DNA from 4 places in the Mesorhizobium sp. M1399 genome. Region 3 is predicted to be linked to each of the others. Evidence: predicted binding sites of a transcription regulator. Region 3 holds the regulator's gene; each other region holds the start of a gene.
What was found. The regulator PhoB, encoded in region 3, activates phosphate uptake and scavenging genes when phosphate is short. The targets are predictions, from matches to a motif close to TGTCATNNANCTGTCAT.
Positions count from the first base shown of each region.

Region 1: a site for PhoB is predicted at 1,133-1,149, ahead of ugpB (sn-glycerol-3-phosphate ABC transporter substrate-binding protein UgpB). Genes of this name have one in related genera too.
Region 2: a site for PhoB is predicted at 1,038-1,054, ahead of NKH05_RS04670 (YdcH family protein). Genes of this name have one in related genera too.
Region 4: a site for PhoB is predicted at 916-932, ahead of NKH05_RS08825 (PhoX family protein). Genes of this name have one in related genera too.

Region 1 is NZ_JAMYKZ010000015.1:49,117-51,315, forward strand. It holds gene ugpB (sn-glycerol-3-phosphate ABC transporter substrate-binding protein UgpB) at 1-1,070, opposite strand, end outside; gene NKH05_RS24620 (bifunctional diguanylate cyclase/phosphodiesterase) at 1,364-2,199, shown strand, end outside.
Region 2 is NZ_JAMYKZ010000002.1:444,042-446,240, forward strand. It holds gene NKH05_RS04660 (IclR family transcriptional regulator) at 1-645, shown strand, start outside; gene NKH05_RS04665 (YdcH family protein) at 680-883, opposite strand; gene NKH05_RS04670 (YdcH family protein) at 1,125-1,304, shown strand; gene ispG (flavodoxin-dependent (E)-4-hydroxy-3-methylbut-2-enyl-diphosphate synthase) at 1,509-2,199, shown strand, end outside.
Region 3 is NZ_JAMYKZ010000025.1:11,352-13,550, forward strand. It holds gene pstB (phosphate ABC transporter ATP-binding protein PstB) at 1-225, shown strand, start outside; gene phoU (phosphate signaling complex protein PhoU) at 258-965, shown strand; gene phoB (phosphate regulon transcriptional regulator PhoB) at 982-1,671, shown strand; gene NKH05_RS29340 (ROK family protein) at 1,681-2,199, opposite strand, start outside.
Region 4 is NZ_JAMYKZ010000004.1:345,834-348,032, reverse strand. It holds gene NKH05_RS08835 (phosphatase PAP2 family protein) at 1-443, opposite strand, end outside; gene NKH05_RS08830 (hypothetical protein) at 458-796, opposite strand; gene NKH05_RS08825 (PhoX family protein) at 1,000-2,199, shown strand, end outside.

The DNA.
Region 1 (2,199 bases), on a different contig from region 3:
GCCTCATACGCGGCGAGCGTCACAGGCAGGTATCCCGACTTCTGGTGCAGATATTCCTGCACATCGGTCTTGGACAGATAGGCAAAGAAGGCGGCAACACCCTTATATTCCTCGTCCGACTTGTTGCCGAACACCCACAGGCTGGCACCGCCCGGCGTGGTGTTCTGTGGTGCGCCCTTGGCGTCGCTATCGTAGGGAAGCTGGCCGATGCCATAGTTCATGCCGGACTTGACGATATCGCCGAGGCCGCCCGACGATTCGGTGAAGATGCCGCATTCGCCGGCGAGGAATATCTGCTTGGCTTCGGAGGTGCGCCCGCCATACTTGAACGTGCCGTCCTTGGCCAGGTCCGCGAGTGCCTGGAAGTGGTTGACGAAAATCGGCGCATTGATCTTGAGTTCGACATCGCCGCCGGCCAGGCCGTTCTGCCGAGTGGCCCAAGGCACGTCATTCCACGCCGCGAAATTCTCCAGATGGATCCAGGTCAGCCAGGTCGAGGTATAGCCGCAAGGGGCGGCGCCGCTCGTCTTGATCTTCCTGGCAGCTTCCCACACCTCGTTCCAGGTCTGGGGCGGGCTGTTCACGTCGAGGCCCGCCTTCTGGAAAATGTCCTTGTTGTAGTAGAGGATCGGCGACGAGGAGTTGTAAGGGAACGACAGCATGGTGCCGTCCGGCTTCGAATAATAGCCGACGATGCCGGGCAGATACTGGCTCTTGTCAAAGGTCATCCCGGCACTGGTCAGCACATCGGCCGCCGGCTTGATCGCACCCTCGGCCGCCATCATCACGCCGGTGCCGACGTCGAACACCTGGAGGATATCGGGCGCCTGGCCGGCGCGGAAAGCGGCGATGCCGGCATTCAGCGTCTCCGGATAGGTGCCCTTGAACACCGGAACGAGCTCATAGTCGCTCTGGCTGGCGTTGAAATCCTTGGAGATCTTGGCGACGACCTCGGCGTTGGCGCCGGTCATGGCGTGCCACCAGCTGATCTGCGTGACGGCGAAGGCGGAGGTGGTGGAAAGCAGGGTCAAGGTGGCGGCAACACCGGCCGCGAAGCCGAAGAACTTCATGTTTCATCTCCCGTTTGTCATTGGCGAAAGGGGCACTCTCGCAAAGCCAATATGTGGCGCTGATGACAATCGGACAACGGTTTTGTTGCGGGTCAATGAACATCGCTTCCGGCTAAAGTGCGCTCGCTACCGAAAGCGTCGCCAGGAACTACATCACCGCCTTCTCGGCGGAGCGCATCGGTTTTCCCCCGAAAAGGCCCGCCTCATGGCCCGCGGGTTAACCATTCGTTAAAATCTCCAAGAGCTAATCAGTCACACCTCCCCTGTTATTTGGCAGACCGAGTGAACCCAGGATGCTGACGGTCTATAATTGTATTGTAAGTCAGCACGACCTGAGACTGGTCGCACTTGCCGCCCTCGTCTGCGGCATTTCTTGCTTCTCTGCAGTAAATCTCCTTAAGCACGTCGGCCGATCGACCAACCGAAACCGGCTTGTCTGGCTAATGATCGCCGCAACTTCGACCGGGTTCGGCATATGGGCGACGCATTTCATCGCCATGACTGCGTTTACGCCGGGAATACCAAACGCATACAATCCGGGATTATCCGCCTTTTCGCTTGCCGCCGCCGTCATCCTGACCGCGCTTGGGATGTGGGTTGCCACCTTGCGCCGCGGCATCGACCATTTCCTCGTCGGCGGTGCCATTCTCGGTGGTGCCATCGCGACGATGCACTACATCGGCATGGCGGCGTTCGAGGTCGAGGGCCGGATCGTATGGAACCTGCTCCTTGTCGCGATATCGCTTCTGGCCGGCGGGACGCTCGCGGCAATGGCGCTCCTTGTCGTCTTGCGCCGCCCGTCCGCGCTCGCAACACTTGGTGGCGCCGCGCTTTTGACGCTGGCGATTTGCAGCTTGCATTTCATCGCGATGGGCGCGGTGTCGATCATTCCGGATTCCTCGATTGAAATATCCGAACATTCCATCGAGCCCATTTCCCAGGCCTTTGCCGCAGCGGTCGCCAGCCTGGTAATCCTTGTGCTGTCAGGCGCCGCGCTGTGGATCGACCTGCGCTTTCGCCGGCAGAGGCTCGAGGCCGATCGCATGCACGATCTCGCCAATGCCGCGGTCGAAGGGCTGATCGTTTGCGATGGCACACGCATAGTCAGCGCCAATGACAGCATGGCGAA
Region 2 (2,199 bases), on a different contig from region 3:
GTGAACGCACCGCGGTCGACGACCTATACGCTGGTGCGCTCGCTGGTCGACGCAGGCCTGCTGGAGATGGCCGGAGACGGCAATCGGGTCTATTTTGGAAAGAAGCTCTATCTCTACGGAATGGACTATGTGCGGGGCAACGACCTGCTCAGGCGAGGGCGGCAGGAAGTCGACCATCTGTCACGCGAGTCCGGCGAGACCTCGGAGCTGTGCATGCTGCAAAGCGGCCGCTACACCATCGTCCATTCAAGCCCGGGAACCAGGCCATTCAGGATCAGCTCGGCGACGGGTCTGCAAATACCGCTTCCCTGGACAGCTTCCGGGCGGCTGCTCCTCGCCGGCTTCGACAGGGCAGCGATCGAGGATATGGTCTCGGAAGACGACCTCGTACTGCCGGACGGCCGCAGGTTGCAGCTCGACGATTTCATAGCCGATATCGCGGTGGCCAAGTCGGCCGGCTACTGCGTCACCTCCGGCCTTGTCGATGCCTACACGAAATGCCTGGCCGCGCCGGTCTTTTCGGCGCCGGGCAGGGTCGAGGCGACGATGTGCCTGGTGGTTCCCATCGATACCTCGACCGAAAAGACCGATGACCTGATAGAGCTGTTGCTCGAGCGCGCCGCGCGGCTTTCGATCGCGGCATAGGCCGCCTTTTCAGCAGGCCAGCGCCGGCGTCCATTCAAGCGATAATGTCTGGAATGATCTTGTCTTCCAGCGCCATCAGCCTGTCCTTCAGGAAAAGCTTCTTTTTCTTCATGCGCTGGATCTGCAGCGGGTCGCAATTCATGGCGATCATCGCATTGATGGCCGCGTCGAAATCGGCGTGTTCCTGCTTCAGCCGGGAATATTCGAGGCGGATATCTGCCTGTTCCTGATCGGACATTTTTACCGTCTGCACGTCTGCGGCGCCCAAACTATGGGCCTGATTGGGCGGGACCGGGGGTCTTCTTGCACCGGCGCGCAGCCCATACCACATTTCATATTGTCGTGGAATGCTACCACGCAGCATTCGACATCGGTGCGCGATGGTGGCACACTGTCATTATGCCGTCACAGAAGCGAGCCTGCGGTGGACGTGCCATGACGGCTGCAATCCGAGGAAACCATGAAAGGGAGAACCAATCATGTCTCTTGCATCCCATCTTGATGAGCTGCAGCGGAAACACGGCGACATCGAACGCGAAATCGACGATGCGATGACCCATCCGTCGGTAGACGACCTCGAAATCGTGAATCTCAAGCGGCGCAAGCTGGCGCTCAAGGACGAGATTGAAAAACTGAAGGCGAAACCGACGACGCACTGACGCCCATCCAGGACTAGCTGCGCCGCCTGGCGCGCGATTTCTTTCCGGTGGCATGTCTCTATGCTGCCGGAAACGCTTATGGATTTGCGGCAAGCTGCCGTCTTGTCATTTCCGATTTGCTAGGTCTGCGCGCCAGTCGCCATTGACAAGCCATCTTTGCTCCTCCACCTCATGCCCGGACCTTCAAGATTAAAGGCAGCCGGCATGACCGGATATTTTTCCTCACCCTTCCCGCGCCGCAGGTCGGTCGGTGTCGACGTCGGCGGCGTGATGGTCGGCGGCGGCGCCCCAGTCGTCGTCCAGTCGATGACCAACACCGACACGGCCGATGTCGACCAGACGGTGGCGCAAGTGGCGGCACTGCATCGCGCCGGCTCCGAGATCGTGCGCATAACGGTCGATCGCGACGAAAGCGCTGCCGCTGTGCCGGCCATCCGCGAGCGACTGGAGCGGCTCGGGATCGACGTGCCGCTGGTCGGCGATTTCCATTACATCGGCCACAAGCTCCTGGCCGATCATCCGGCCTGCGCTGAGGCCTTGGCCAAGTACCGCATCAACCCCGGCAATGTCGGTTTCAAGGACAAGAGGGATCGGCAGTTCGCGGCGATCGTCGAGATGGCGATCCGATACGACAAGCCGGTGCGCATCGGCGTCAACTGGGGTTCGCTCGACCAGGAGCTGCTGACCCGGCTGATGGATGACAACCAGGCCCAAGGCTTTCCGCTGACCGCGCAGGAAGTGACGCGCGAAGCGATCGTGCAGTCGGCGATCCTGTCGGCCGAAATGGCCGAAGAGATTGGCCTTGCGCGCGAGAAAATCATCCTCTCGGCCAAGGTCAGCGGCGTGCAGGATCTGATCGCCGTCTACACCGAGCTCGCCACCCGTTCCAACCATG
Region 3 (2,199 bases):
CTCGACCCGCTGTCGACCGCCAAGATCGAGGAACTGATCGACGAATTGCAAGCCGACTACACGATCGTCATCGTCACCCACAACATGCAGCAGGCGGCGCGCGTATCGCGCCAGACCGCCTTCATGTATCTGGGTGAACTGGTAGAGTTCGACCGGACCGAGAAGATCTTCACGTCGCCCCGCGAGAAGCGCACGCAGGATTACATCACCGGCCGCTTCGGCTGAGCCGTTCCGATCACGCATATGAGGACAGGACCATGGGCGAACACACAGTCGCTTCTTTCGACGAGGATCTCGAGCAGATCAGCAAGCTGATCCGCGACATGGCCGACCTCGCCGGTTCGATGGTCGGCGGGGCGACCAAGGCCCTGTTGAATTCTGACAACGTGCTGGCGCAACGCGTCGTTTCCGACGATGCCATCATGGATGCGCGTCAACGCGAACTGGACGACCGCGCCATCACCCTGATCGCCAAGCGCCAGCCGATGGCCCACGATCTGCGCCATGTCGTCGGGGCGATCCGCATGGCCGGCGATCTCGAACGCATCGGCGACCTTGCCAAGAATATCGCCAAGCGTGTGAGTGCGGTCGGCCTTAGCGTCACACCGCGCGACCTATCGCATTCCATCGATGCGATGGCGCAGCTGGTGCTCATCCAGGTGCAGGGCGTCATCGAGGAGTATGCTGCAGGCGATGCGGCCGCGTTGGCCAAGCTACGCGCCGCCGACGAGCGCATCGACGTCAAATATACGTCGGTGTTCCGCGAACTGTTGACCTACATGATGGAAGACCCGCGCAACATCACCGCTTGCACGCATCTGCTGTTCTGCGCCAAGAATCTGGAGCGGATCGGCGACCATGTCACCAACATCGCCGAAAATGCGTATTATGTGCTGACCGGCGAGCAATTGCCGGTCAATCGTCCGAAGCAAGACGAAACGACAATGTCCGCACCGGCGACATGATGGGGGTGCCCAGCCGATGATCGCACCACGCATAATGGTGGTGGAGGACGAGGAGCCGTTGGGTGTGCTGCTCCGCTACAATCTCGAATCCGAAGGCTACCAGGTCGAGGTGGTGACACGCGGCGACGAAGCCGAGATCCGTTTGCAGGAGAATGTGCCCGATCTTCTGGTGCTCGACTGGATGATACCAGCGGTTTCCGGCATCGAGCTCTGCCGCCGGTTGCGGGTGCGCCCCGAAACCGAACGGCTGCCGATCATCATGCTGACCGCGCGCGGCGAGGAGAGCGACCGGGTACGCGGTCTTTCGACCGGCGCCGACGACTATCTGGTCAAACCGTTTTCGACACCGGAATTCATGGCCAGGGTCAAGGCGCTGCTGCGCCGCGCCAAGCCGGAAGTGCTGTCCAGCGTGCTGAAGGTCGGCGACATCGTGCTCGATCGCGAATCGCACAGGGTGTATCGCAAGAAGACCGAGATCCGGCTCGGGCCGACCGAATTCCGGTTGCTCGAATTCATGATGCGGCATCCGGGCCGCGTCTTCTCGCGCAGCCAGTTACTCGATAATGTCTGGGGCGAGACGATCTATATCGACGAACGCACCGTCGACGTGCATGTCGGGCGGCTGCGCAAAGCCGTCAACAACGGCCGCATGCCTGATGTCATCCGCACCATCCGCGGTGCCGGCTACGCGATCAGGGAAGATTGACCCGCCCAGTCAGGCTACGTTCTTTCTGACGCCGGGCCTCATTTGCGCGCCCGGCGCGAAAATCTGCTGGTCGACGAAGCTTAACGCCCGCATTGCACAGCCTTCGCGGATCAGCGGCAATTCGTTCGGCTCGGTATCGAAGGAGATCGAGCCCGAATGCTGGCCGCCGGCGGTCTGGGCGATGGCCTTCCGCAAGGCCGGCTCGATCAGATCAAAGGCGGCGGCACTGGCGCCGACCATTGCGACCGGTGCCGGATCGATCAGCGCGAACAGCGAGCCGAGACCGAAACCCAGCGCTTCGCCGGCCTTGCGGTAGGCTTCGCGTTCCGGCCCGTCCTTCTCGCGCGCCCGAACCGCCAGCGCGCGCATGTCGGCGTCGCTGACGTCGGCGACCGGTTGGCTGTCTTCGCTCATCTGCGTGGCGTTGCGCCAGATGGCGTAATTGCCGGCATAGGCCTCGATGCAGCCGCGCCGCCCGCAACGGCAGAGCGCGCCGCCCGGACGATGGATCATGTGGCCAAACTCGCC
Region 4 (2,199 bases), on a different contig from region 3:
TGGCCGCTCGGAAACGAAAGTGATGCCACGTCGGCGAGATGCGAGACCAGATCGGGGCGCGGCCGATCTATATCGAACTTGAGCACGCTTGACAGGACCTGGCCGCCCGCTACCGCGATGAACATGAGAAGCGCCGCGCCTGGCCTGCGGATGAGGAGCAGATAGACGATCATTGCTGCCGTGATCAGCACCAACACGCTGGCGCTGCCGAGGCTGGTGATGTCGCGCATCGCTCCTTCCAGCCACGCCGGTCCGATCGGATTGTCGGGTTGGCCGGCCTTGCGGAAGGCAAGCAGGATTTCGGTATCGAAGGCATGCGGCGTAGTGGCCCGCGCCATCTCCATTAGCTCCTCGAACCCCCACAGCCCGCCGGCAATGATCAGCCCGGCCAGCAGAACCGGGAACTCCAGCCAGTTGCGCAGTCTGCTTGCGGTCTTCTTCATCGGCCCGATCGCAGTTACAGCCTTTGCAGATAGGGTCCGAGCGTGATCAGCGCCACAGCTGCGATGGCAAGCACGATGCCGGTCGCCTGCAAGGCATTGACGCGCTCGCCGAAGAAGACCAGCGCCACCACATTCACCGACACCAGCTGGATCACCGCTGACAGGCTGAACGACACCGACATGCCGAATTCACGGATCAGCCTCAGCATGATCAGATTGCCGAGCGAATAGAGCGCCAACGTCAGCACGATCTTGCCAAAGCTCGGCGCCAGTCCCCATTGCTTCGCCGCCGTCGCCGCAAGCAGGAAGATCACTGTCGAAATGCAGAGCTGCCCAAGTCCCCAGAAACTCACTTTTTGCTCCTCCCGATGCGGTCCTTGCGCGCCTGCCGCAGCTCTTGTTTCCGAAGCGCCGGTCGCGGTCAAGCGGGGCTGATGTTGGGCACGAAATCGCAGATGGCAATTAGCCGGCATGTCATCAAACTGTGACCTGCCGGCGATACCGGATTGGCCAGGCAACACGCTCCAGCAATCCATCCAGCCAGAGGCAGGCCCCTATGACCGAACATCGCACCCCTGACGCCCATTTCCGCACCAGCCTGCTCGAGGAAAACGATGGGCCAGGAGCCAATCCCAGCGACAACCGCACCATGGGTGAGATCATCGCCGCGCGGTTCTCGCGCCGCGGCTTCCTCAACGGCTCGCTTGCCGTCTCGGCCATAGCCGCTACCGTCAGCCCGCTGGCGCTGATCACCGCCGACAACGCCCGCGCCGCCGAAGGCTCCGCCTTCGCTTTCGACGAGCTCGAGGCCGGCATCGACGACAAGCATCACGTTGCACCCGGTTATGACGCCGACGTGCTGCTGCGCTGGGGCGATCCGCTGTTCGCCGATTCGCCGGAATTCGATCCGACAAAACAGTCGGCGGAAGCCCAGGCCAGACAATTCGGCTACAACAATGACTATGTCGGTTATATCCCGATCGACGGCTCGGCCGAGCACGGCCTGCTGGTGGTCAACCACGAATACACCAATCCGCACCTGATGTTTCCGGGCCTCGTCACCATCGTCGATGGCAAAGCCAAGCAGGCGCCTCTCAGCAAGGAACAAGTCGACGTCGAGATGGCCGCGCATGGCGGCACCATTGTCGAGATCCGCAAGGAAGCCGGCAAATGGCAGGTCGTTCGCGACGGCAAGCTCAACCGCCGCATCACCTCCAACACCGAGATCGCGCTGTCCGGCCCCGTCGCCGGCCACGACCGCGTCAAGACCAGCGCCGACCCGACCGGCACGAAAGTCGTCGGCACCGTCAACAATTGTGCCGGCGGCGTCACGCCGTGGGGCACCTATGTCATGGCCGAGGAGAACATCCACGGCTATTTCTCGGGCGAGCTGCCGCAAGGCCACAAGGAAGCGGCCAATTACAAGCGGCTCGGCATTCCCGAAGGTGCTTATGAATGGGCAGCGCATTACGACCGTTTCGACATCGGCAAAGAGCCGAACGAGCCGAACCGCTTTGGCTGGATCGTCGAGGTCGACGTCCAGGATCCGACTTCGGTGCCGAAGAAGCGCACCGCAATGGGCCGCTTCAAGCATGAGGGCGCCGAATCGATCGTCGCCAAGGATGGCCGTGTCGTCTTCTACCTCGGCGACGACGAGCGCTTCGACTATGTCTATAAGTTCGTCACCACAGGCAAGTTCAATCCGGACGACCGCGCCGCCAATATGGATTTGCTCGACGACGGCACCTTGCATGTC